Regions from separate parts of the Novosphingobium sp. BL-S-34 genome, predicted to be linked through region 1. Evidence: predicted binding sites of a transcription regulator. Region 1 holds the regulator's gene; the other holds the start of a gene.
The links. The regulator LexA, encoded in region 1, represses DNA repair genes until DNA is damaged. The targets are predictions, from matches to a motif close to GTTCCNCNCTTGTTCT.
Positions count from the first base shown of each region.

Region 2: AC1VV3_RS05760 (ATP-dependent helicase) is a predicted target of LexA. The motif match lies at 2,513-2,528, and genes of this name have one in related genera.

Region 1 is NZ_CM166472.1:410,083-415,680, reverse strand. Features, by position in the region: gene AC1VV3_RS01935 (molybdopterin molybdotransferase MoeA) at 1-936, shown strand, start outside; gene lexA (transcriptional repressor LexA) at 1,070-1,768, shown strand; gene AC1VV3_RS01925 (ComEC/Rec2 family competence protein) at 1,816-4,029, opposite strand; gene gltX (glutamate--tRNA ligase) at 4,059-5,513, shown strand; gene AC1VV3_RS01915 (citrate synthase) at 5,527-5,598, shown strand, end outside.
Region 2 is NZ_CM166472.1:1,233,143-1,238,740, forward strand. Features, by position in the region: gene AC1VV3_RS05745 (pseudouridine synthase) at 1-1,090, shown strand, start outside; gene rsmD (16S rRNA (guanine(966)-N(2))-methyltransferase RsmD) at 1,117-1,674, shown strand; gene AC1VV3_RS05755 (hypothetical protein) at 1,720-2,397, opposite strand; gene AC1VV3_RS05760 (ATP-dependent helicase) at 2,532-4,832, shown strand; gene AC1VV3_RS05765 (carboxylesterase/lipase family protein) at 4,863-5,598, opposite strand, start outside.

The sequences.
Region 1 (5,598 bases):
ACCGGCGCCCTGTTGCCCGAAAATGCGCGGGCCGTGATCCTGCAGGAGGATGTCGACCGGGACGGCGATCACCTCGCCCTCACGGGAGAGGCGCCCTCACCAGGCCACAAGCACGTCCGCTTCCGCGGCATGGATTTCGCCGATGGAGCGCCGCTGCTCGCCCCCGGGGCATTGATCGGACCGGCGCAAGCCGGTCTTGCCATTTCGGCGGGCCACCGGCATCTCGCCGTCCGCCGCCGCCCCCGGCTAACCGTGATCGATAGCGGCGATGAATTGTCCGGCGATCCCGAATGCTGCGCAGCCCATCAGATACCCGCCAGCAACGGCGCCATGCTGACCGCTCTTGCGCGTAGCGTTCCCGTCGATGCAAATCGAAATGGACCAATCCCCGACGATCTGGACGCTCTGGTCGCCGCCTTCGATGCGGCCGCCGATGCCGACGTGATCGTGACGAGCGGGGGAGCGTCAGTGGGCGATCACGACCTTCTCCGGCCGGCACTGGAAAAATGGGGCGCCGAAATCGACTTCTGGCGCGTCGCGATCAAACCCGGCAAGCCGCTCATGGTCGCGACACGGCAAACGGCAGGGCGTCGTCAACTGGTGATCGGGCTTCCCGGCAATCCCGTGTCCAGCCTGGTAACCGCATATTTCTTCGTTCTTCCCGTACTGCGCGCATTTCTGGGCGCGGCGCAGCCCTTACCCCGCGCGATTGCCACCCGGCTTTCGGCACCTTTGAGGACGGGAGGGGCGCGCCGCGAATTCCTGCGGGGATCCTGGGATGGTGAGGCGGTCCATGCCCTCTCACTACAGGATAGCGGCGCCTTGTCCTCGCTTGCCGCCAGCAATGTCCTGATCGACCGGTCGGCGCATGCCCTCGCCGCTGATCGCGGTGATCCCGTTCAGGTGTTCTTGCTCCAAAATGGCGGTATTGCTTGACGATACCCTATTCGTTGCATAATTGTTCCCTCATTGTTCGCAGACAAGTTCCCTGAACGACACATCAAGTCAGCCGGGGCCGGTTCGTCGGGCGATTCAGGCCAAGTGCCACAGAACACATGAGGCTAAGCAGATGTTGACGCGCAAGCAGCACGAATTGCTCCGGTTCATTCAGGTCCGGCTTGAAGAGAGCGGCATTTCCCCCAGCTTCGAGGAAATGAAGGAAGCGCTCGATCTCAAGTCGAAGTCGGGCGTCCATCGGTTGATTTCCGCGCTGGAGGAACGTGGCTTCATCCGCCGCCTTCCCAACCGTGCCCGCGCTCTCGAAGTGCTCCGCCAGCCCGAAGACGCCACGAGCAAGCCGGCCAAGGCCGCGGCTGCGGTATCGGCGGCGCGTGGCGGCAACGCCGCACCTTCCCGTCCGGCGGCGGTCGCCAGGCCCGCCAACGACGTGATCGAAATCCCCCTTCATGGTCGTATTGCCGCGGGCGTGCCGATCGAGGCCCTGGAAGGCCAGTCTTCGCTCCCGGTGCCTGCGGCCCTGCTCGGTGCAGGCGATCACTATGCACTGGAAGTCTCAGGCGACTCGATGGTCGATGCCGGCATTCTCGACGGGGATTTCGCACTCGTAAAGCGGACCACCACGGCCAGGGATGGCGAGATCGTCGTCGCCCTTGTCCGGGGTGAGGAAGCGACGCTCAAGTATCTGCGCCGGGAAGATGGCATGGTGCGCCTCGATCCCGCGAACGCCGCTTACGAACCGCAGATCTACGGACCTGACGAAGTAGAAGTCCAGGGCAAGCTGGCAGGCCTGCTGCGCCGCTATCATTGATCCGTCTCAGGAGGGCGCCCTGTTCGCCCTCCTCAGGCCAGCGGTCGCTAATACCATCCCTTGCGTTCGATCATGGTCGGCGCAGCGGGCTTCCACCAGCCATGATTTCCTTGCCCCTCCGCCACGGTCGTCACACTGCGGCTTGCAAGATCGATAGTCAGCCCGCCCGTTCGATCCAGCATCTGGCGATCAACTTTGAGCCACTTCGGCAGGCAGGTCCTCGGCAAGCGGCGTTCGGCGATCACCACGTCGGCCCACCTGCACGCCTCGGCCAGTTGCATCTCGGGGACGATGGCCCTCCCCCGCGCGATCAACACATGCCGAGCCTCTTCGCCGTGACGTAGCTCGACGGCGCAGAAGTCCGCGTTGCATCGCGTTCCGGGCGCCGTCTGCGCATTGACCGGGACCTCTCGCGTCCCGGCAACTTCCATGAGGTTGTCCAGGGCGTAGTCGCCGGAACCGGTGCGAAGCATCACGAGCCGATGGCTCTCGGGATCGATCCAGCCCACATGGCGGCCATCGCCCGAAACCATGATGTCCGGAACCGGAATGAGCATCAAGCCGAAGAAACCGGCAGCTATAGGCAAAATCCCCCATAGCCGGATGCGACCGTCCCAAAGGCCCAGCCAGAGGCCTCCAACGACAAACAACGAAAAATGCCACCCACTCATCGTGGGCATCACCCGAACGGCTCCCGGTTCCGCGGCTATGAAGCGGGCGATGGCCAACAGGGCGTCGATAGCGTGGTTCGCCAGCCACCACACCGGACCTCCAAGCCCAACCACATCGAGCAGCAGCGCCAGGGCGACGAAAGGCATGATGACCAGCGTCGTCAAAGGGATCGCGATCACATTGGCGACAGAACCGTAGAGGCCGGCACGATGGAAATGGAACAGGGCGATGGGCATCAACGCCAATTCGATCGCTATGCCGGTGATCAGGATCATCGTGAGGTTGCGCATGGCCTTGAACGGCCAGGCCTCTTCCCGGGGTGCCAACCAGCGCTTCAGCGGCTCTGCATTGCCGAGTGCCACCAAAACCATCACCGCCGCGAAGCTCATCTGGAAGCTGGGACCAACGACCGACTCGGGCCAGATGACCAGCACGATGACAGCCGCCACCGCCAGCAAGCGCATGGACAGCGCTTCACGGCCCCATGCCATGGCAGCGAGAACGAGCAGAGCGCCCAGGAAAGCCCGCATGGTAGGCACCTGCGAGCCGCTCAGCAGCGTGTAACCCAGCCCCGCGGCCGCACCGCATGTTGCGGCCAATATCGGCAGGCGGACCCTCAGGGCCAGTGCCGGGAAAAGGGCCAGAAGGCGCAATACGACGAAATAGACGCAGCCGATCACGGCACTCACGTGAAGTCCGCTGATCGACAGAAGGTGAGCCAGGCCCGCATCGCGCATGGCCTGGGCATCACCCTGGCCGATCGCGCCCATGTCTCCGGTCGTCAGCGCTGCCGCGATACCGCCCGGCGACCCCGCGAGATGCGTCGTTATATGACGGGACAACGCGGCACGCTGGTCGGCGAGCCAATCGCCTCCACGCCCGAGCGATATCACTTCGACCGGCGATGTAATCGAGCCCGTGGCCGACAGGCCTGAAAACCAGGCCGCGCGCGCAAAATCGTATCCTCCAGGGAACATGGGTGATGCCGGAGGGGTAAGTCGGCCGCGGAACCGAATGACCGCACCGGTGCTCAGCGGCTGTTCCCGCAGTGCGGCCGGCAGATTGACCCGGACCTTGATGGACCGCCCGCTTCGTGGCTCTTGCAACGCCAGTGTCAGCCGATCCCGCTGCAGCGCCGGCTGCTCTTCGAGCGACAGGACCCGGGCCGTGAAGATGCCCGACATGTTTCGCTCTATGGCCGGTTGCCCGACGATTTCCGACCGGGTCCAGATCGATAGGCACCCCGCCAGGACGACCAGCGATAGCGAAAGGATCGCCTGTCTGATATAAGGAAACCGAGCCGATCCGACGTGCCAGTTCAATGCGAATAATGCAATCGAGACGCATACTACGCAAAGGGCTACCCATGTCGCTGCAGACGACAGGAAAAACCAAGCAATTGCGCCAGTTCCAAAGGCCACGGCCAGCCACGGCGCTCTGGTGAAACTGCAGTTCGAAAGAAAACACTCGACACCCGCCAAACCGCTCGACAAGTGGCTCTTGCTGATCCATGGGCGATGCTGCAATGCAGCGCCTCCGGCTAAAACCGGACGCTCGAAATCAACCGTCGTGGCGGCGTGGCTGGCCATGGCGAGCATAGGACAGGAAGGTTATTAGAATGGCAAGCGGCAGTGCATCGAGCGGAGCGGCGGCAAGCAAGGCCGTCGTCACGCGCTTTGCCCCCTCGCCCACGGGTTATCTCCATATCGGAGGCGCTCGTACCGCTCTCTTCAACTGGCTCTTCGCCCGTCACCACGGCGGCAAGTATCTGCTTCGCATCGAGGACACCGACCGCGCGCGCTCGACCGAGCCGGCGATCGAGGCGATCTTCGACGGACTGACCTGGCTCGGCCTCGATGGCGACGAACCGGCGGTGTTCCAGTTCGCCCGTTCGGACCGCCATGCTGAAGTGGCCGCCGATCTGTTGGCTAACGGCCACGCCTATCGCTGCTACCTCACGACCGAGGAACTCGCCGAACGCCGCCAGAAGGCGCAGGAAGAACGCCGCCCATTCCGCATCGACAGCGAATGGCGCGATGCCGATCCCTCGACCTGGCCCGCCGACAAGTCCTACGTCGTGCGCGTCAAGGCGCCGCGTGACGGCGAGACGACGATCACCGATCTGGTCCAGGGCGAAGTCACCGTTCGGAACGAGGAAATCGACGATTTCGTCATCCTGCGCTCCGACGGTACGCCGACCTACATGCTGGCCGTCGTCGTGGACGACAACGACATGGGCGTTACCCATGTTCTGCGCGGTGACGACCACCTCAACAACGCCTTCCGCCAGCTCGTGATCATCCACGGCATGGGCTGGGAAGTGCCGGTCTACGGCCATGTGCCGCTGATCCACGGTTCGGACGGCGCCAAGCTTTCCAAGCGTCACGGCGCTCTTGGCGTCGATGCCTACCGCGACGAGATGGGCGTCCTGCCGGAAGCGCTGTTCAACTATCTGCTGCGCCTTGGCTGGGGCCACGGCGATGAAGAATTCATCAGCCGCGAACAGGCCGTGAAGTGGTTCGACATGGCCGACGTCGGCAAGTCGCCCTCGCGCTTCGATCTCGCGAAGCTGCAGAATCTCAATGGCCACTACCTGCGCGAGGCGAATGACGCCCGCCTGGCGGAACTGGTCCTGCCGCGCCTGGTCCAGGCCGGCTACGAACATACCGACCTTGCCCTGCTTGCGCAGGCGATGCCGGTACTGAAGGTCCGTGCAAAGGACCTCAACGAACTTGCAGAAGGCGCGGCCTTCCTGTTTGCCAAGCGTCCGCTCGCGTTCAGCGAGAAGGCGCAGGCGCTGTTGACGGACGAGGCGCGGGGGCGCCTTGCCGCCATTCACGAGCGTCTTTCCAGCGAGCCCGAATGGCTCCTGGAGGCACTGGAAGCCAACCTGAAGGCAATGGCCGAGGATCTGGGATTGGGCCTCGGCAAGCTCGCGCAACCCTTGCGGGCGGCCCTGACTGGTCAAACGACCTCTCCGGGTATTTTCGACGTATTGGTTCTGCTCGGCCGGGACGAAAGCCTCGCACGCATTGGCGCGCAGGCGGACGCCGCGACCGGGTCGCACATATAAGGAGTAAGAACTGGTGGGTGATCAGGTCAAACTGAATGCTGGTGGCACGGAATTCGACTACCCCGTACTGAAGGGCAGTGTCGGC
Region 2 (5,598 bases), 820 kb from region 1:
ACGTCGTTCGCGCGATGATCGTCCGGCCCGCACCGAACGCCCTGATCGTGGCGACCGTCCCTTCCGCGAGGATCGGCCTTTCCGCGAAGATCGGCCATCGCGCGATGGCGCCCCGGCACGCGGCGAGCGCTCTGCCCGCACCACCGCTCCGGCGCGTGACGCCGCGCCGCGCCGCGGCCCCGGCGCTCGTTTCGGCGAGCAGGAATCGCGCGGCAGCGCTTATGCGCCGCGCGGTCCCCGTCCGTCGGATTCCGGCCGCTTCGACAGTGAACGCCCGCGTCGCAAGCCCCCCCGCTCGGCGCCCCAGGCGGCAGCGCCCACGCCCAAGTCCGCCGGGTTGCCCGTGCGCGAGGGCGAGCGCATCGCCAAGCTGCTGGCCCGTGCCGGCATCGCCAGCCGCCGCGAAGCCGAACGCCTGATCATCGAAGGCCGCGTGAAGCTGGGTGAAGACGTGATCGAGACCCCCTCGACCGTGCTCGCCAACCTCAAGGGCGTCACCGTGGACGGCAACCCGGTCCGCGAGGCCCAGGAAACCCGCCTCTTCGCCTTCCACAAGCCGGCCGGCCTGCTCACCGCCGAGCGTGATCCCGCCGGCCGGCCGACGATCTACACCGCCTTGCGCAATGCCCTGCCCGAAGGCAGCGGCAGGGTGATGCCGATAGGCCGTCTTGATCTCAGTACCGAGGGGCTGCTGCTGCTGACCAATGACGGCGAGTTCAAGCGCGAGCTGGAACTGCCCGCCACCGGCGTGCCGCGTACTTATCGCGCCCGTACTTTCGGCGACATCAGCCAGGGACAGCTCGAAGACCTGATCGAAGGAATCGAGATCGAAGGCGTGGTCTACGGCAAGATCGACGCCAACATGGAGCGCCGCACCGGGCGCAACCAGTGGATCGAGATGACTCTGACCGAAGGTAAGAACCGCGAAGTCCGCCGTGTTCTCGAACACCTCGGCCTTCAGGTCAGCCGCCTGATTCGCACGTCTTACGGACCTTTCCGCCTGCTCGACCTGCCCAAGGGCATGGCCTTCGAGGTTAGCCAGCGCGATCTCGAAAACTTCCGCAAAACCCTGCCGAGCATCAAGTCGTGAAGGGGCCCGCGGCCAGGGGCACAGCCGTGAAGACGGGCCTGCGCATCGTCGCGGGCGAATGGCGCGGCCGCAAGCTGGCAGCGCCCGAAGGCGATACCACCCGGCCGACGGCGGACCGCACGCGAGAGACGCTGTTCTCGATGCTGGCCAGCCGGCTCGGTACATTCGAGGGCCTGAAAGTCGCGGATCTCTTCGCGGGATCGGGTGCGTTGGGCCTTGAGGCGCTGTCGCGCGGCGCGGCCCATTGCCTCTTCGTCGACCAGGACCCGGCAGCGGTCCGCGCGATTCGCGCCAATATCGCCAATCTTCAGGCCCAAGGCCGGAGCGACGTTCGCGCCGGGTCGGTCATGGCGCTCGGCCCCGCCAAGGGAACACTCGACCTCGTTCTGCTCGACCCGCCTTACGAGACGGGCGCCGGCGCAGTCGCGATCGACAAGCTCGCGCGGCTCGGCTGGATCGGCGAACAGACCTGGGTCAGCCTGGAGACCGCCAAGACGGAAGGCGTTTCCATCAAGGGCTTCGAACTCGAAAGCTCGCGCGATGTCGGCAAAGCCCGCCTGCATCTGCTGCGGCCCGTCGGCTAGAAGGCAGTACCGTCCCGGACAAGGTTCGGGACGGTCTCGCCCGGCTTACTTGCCGCCGCGATTGCGACAGCCATCCTTCACGGTCTTGCTGCAGACCGGATAATCCTTGTTCATCGCGGTCGCAGGCGGCGGCGTCATCGCACCCTTGTAGGGGCCGCCCTGATAGGTCTGGTCGGCCGGCATGGCCGGACGCACCGTCTGGTCGGCATATTGCGGATCGGGAACGCCGGTCGTCGGCATGCCTTCACCCGGAGGGTTCGCCTGTGCCGGGGGCGTCGTCGGTGTCTTGCCGGCCATCTGCTGCGATATCGAGTTCCAAGCGATCGCCTGCTGCTCCGGGGTCATCTTGTAGATTTGCCCGCGCTGGTCCGGGGTGAGCGCCCAGTAGCCCTTCTGCTGCGGCGCCGTGAGGCTCCAGTAATAGGCTTGATACTCCGGCGTCCACGAGTCGTAATCCGCGCGCTGGGCGGCCGGCCAGGCGTCGTACATGGACTTCTGGTCGGGTGTCATGGTCGAGGAGGTGATGGGCTTGGCCCCGGCCATGCCCGAGGGCATGCTGGAATCGGAAGGGGTTGCGGGCGGCGGCGGGGCTTCCGGCACAGGGGGCATCTCGCCGGCAGTGTCCGGGGTGCCGGTATCCCCAGCGGTGTCTTGGGCCTGGACGGCGCCGGACATGCCCAGGATGGCCAGGGCTGCCGCGCCCGAAAGGAGATATTTGTGCATGACTCACTCTCCATCTGCTCGTGTTTCTGGTTATTCTTTTCCGTGACTAGGCGACTCCCGGCGCCGGGGGATTGTTCCGGGGCTGCGACGAACCGGCCTTGCGCCACGACATCCCGTTCCCTAGATGTTCACGGGTGAACGATCTGCAATCCTCCCTGCCCGAAGCCTCCTCGGACCCCCTGCTGGAAGGGCTCAACCCGCCGCAGCGAGAGGCCGTGCTGACCACCGAAGGCGCGGTGCTGATGCTGGCCGGGGCCGGCACGGGCAAGACGGCGGCGCTCACCCGCCGCCTCGCGCATCTGGTGCGCAGCCGCCTCGCCTGGCCGAGCGAGATTCTCTGCGTCACGTTCACCAACAAGGCCGCCCGCGAAATGCGCGAGCGCGTGGGGCACCTGATCGGCCCGGCCGTGGAAGGAATGCCCTGGCTGGGCACGTTCCACGCCATCGCCGCCAAGATGCTGCGCCGCCATGCGGAGCTGGTGGGGCTGCAACCCAACTACACGATCATCGATACCGACGATCAGTTGCGCCTGCTCAAGCAACTCATCCAGGCCGAAGGGCTGGACGAAAAGCGCTGGCCCGCCCGCCAGCTTGCAGGTTGCATCGATCGCTGGAAGAATCGCGGCCTCAACCCGGCCGACCTCGATGCAGGCGAGAACGAGGCCTATGCCAATGGCCGCGGGCAGAAGTTCTACCAGCTCTATCAGGACCGCCTGAAGGCCGTGAACGCCTGCGATTTCGGCGACCTCCTTCTGCACATGCTCAACATCCTGCGCACTCACCGCGAGGTGCTGGAACAGTATCAGCAGCGGTTCAAATACGTGATGGTGGACGAGTACCAGGACACCAACCAGGTCCAGTACCTGTGGCTCCGGCTCATCGCGCAGGAGCGCAAGAACATCTGCGTGGTGGGAGACGACGATCAGTCGATCTATTCCTGGCGCGGCGCCGAAGTGGCCAATATCCTCAAGTTCGAAAAGGATTTTCCGGGCGCCAAGGTGATCCGGCTGGAGCAGAACTATCGCTCCACCCCGCAGATCCTCGCCGCCGCTTCGGGCCTGATCGGCGAGAATACCCAGCGCCTCGGCAAGACGCTGTGGACCGAGCGCCATCCCGGCGACAAGGTCCGCGTGATCGGCGTCTGGGATGCCCCCGAGGAAGCGCGCCGCGTGGGCGACGAGATAGAGCGGCTGGAACGCGAAGGCGCCCCGCTCGACCAGGTGGCCATCCTGGTGCGCGCACAGTACCAGACCCGCGAATTCGAAGACCGGTTCATCTCGATCGGCATGAAATACCGCATCGTCGGCGGCTTCCGCTTCTACGAACGCGCCGAGATCCGCGATGCCCTCGCCTATCTGCGCGTGATCGCGCAGCCGGCGGACGACCTTGCCTTCGAGCGCATCTACAATGCCCCCAAGCGCGGCCTGGGCGCCAAGGCGCTGGAGGCGCTGCACACACTCGCTCGCCGCCGGAACATCCCGCTTGCCATGGCCGCGATCGAGATCGCCGACAGCGACGAATTGCCGGCCCGTCCGCGCAACACGTTCCTGTCGCTGATGCGCGACTTCGCGCGGTGGCGGGACCTTTCCGGCACCGAGAACCCAGCCGATCTCATGCGTACCGTCTTGGATGAGAGCGGCTATACGGACGCGCTCCAGGCCGAGAAGACGCCCGAAGCCAGCGGACGCCTCGAAAACCTCGTCGAACTGGCGCGGGCCATGGAGGAATACGAGACGCTCGGCGATTTCCTCGAGCACGTCAGCCTGGTCATGGACAACGACGCCGCCTCCGACGAGGAAAAGGTCACGATCATGACCATGCATGCGGCCAAGGGACTCGAGTTCGAGCATGTGTTCCTGCCCGGCTGGGAGGAAGGCGTGTTCCCCTCGCAGCGGGCGATGGACGAAGGCGGATTGGCCAGCCTGGAGGAAGAGCGCCGGCTCGCCTACGTCGCGATCACCCGCGCGCGGCGCAAGTGCACCATCCTGCACGCGGCCAATCGGCGGATCTACGGCCAGTGGACCAGTTCGATCCCCTCGCGCTTCATTGCCGAACTTCCGGACGATCACGTCGAGAGCGAAACCACGCTGAGCGGCGGCGCTTCGCTCTGGCGGGCGCAGTGGTCCGAAATGGCGGATCCCTTTGCCGAAGTGGCCCGCGCCCAGCCCGCCCGCACGGTAACGCGCGGCCCGGGGTGGCAGCGCGCCGCAGCCCGGGAATTCGATACCACGCCGCGCAAGATCGCCGAATCGACGCGCAGTGCGGCCAGCTTCGCCGCCAAACCGCGTACCGACATCGAAATCGGCAGCCGCGTGTTCCATGAGAAGTTCGGCTACGGCGCGGTGATCTCCCAGGAAGGCAACAAGCTGGAGATCGAATTCGAACAGGCCGGGCTCAAGCGCGTGCTCGACAGTTTCGTCAAACCGGCAGGCTGACGCGGGCCAACCTGCCAGCTTGATGCCATTTCAGAGGCCGGTCTTTACCGGCGCCGCGCGAATCTGCTCGATCCACGGATCGCGTTCGAAGCGCGCCGTGCCATCGGCTGCAAAGTCGAGAAGATCCCCGCCCTCCCCGGCGCGCGGCGACCACTTCGGCAAGGAGGCGCCGTTGGGATCGCCGGTGCGCGCGAAATTCACGAGATAGGCGCTGACGATCCGGCCCATCGCCTTGTCCCGCGCACTGGTCCGGTCTCCATATTTCACCGCCTGGGTATCGAGGAAGAACGGGATGTCGGTAGCGTGGCCGGCACCCTTGCCGCCGCCTTCCAGCGAGGACGCAACGTAGGAGAAGCGGTACTCGTAGACCGGAACGCCCGCCTTGGCGACAAGGCCGGAGATCTGCCGCGCGCCGGCTACCATGCCGCCACTGACGCCGCCGATGTCGTCGCTGGTCGCGCCGATCATCATCGGAACGTGGTGGAAACGGTTGGTTTCATAAGCCTCGCGCTGGTCCACCGCTATGCGGCCATCGGAGAAGGGACTGGCGAAGGTCCGCAAGCCCCCGGGCGGCGTGAACAGCGCCGCGAGATTGAGGCCGTCGATCACTTGCTCGGCCGTCAATCCGCGCAATTTCGCCAGAGCCTCCGGGTCGCCCGGAGCGATGCCCTTGGACTGCCCGAAGCGGCCACCGATCTCTTCCGCCGCGGCAAGATCCGGATTGGCCAGGCTCGTGCCGTTCCCGCCCGACATCACGACCGCTTTG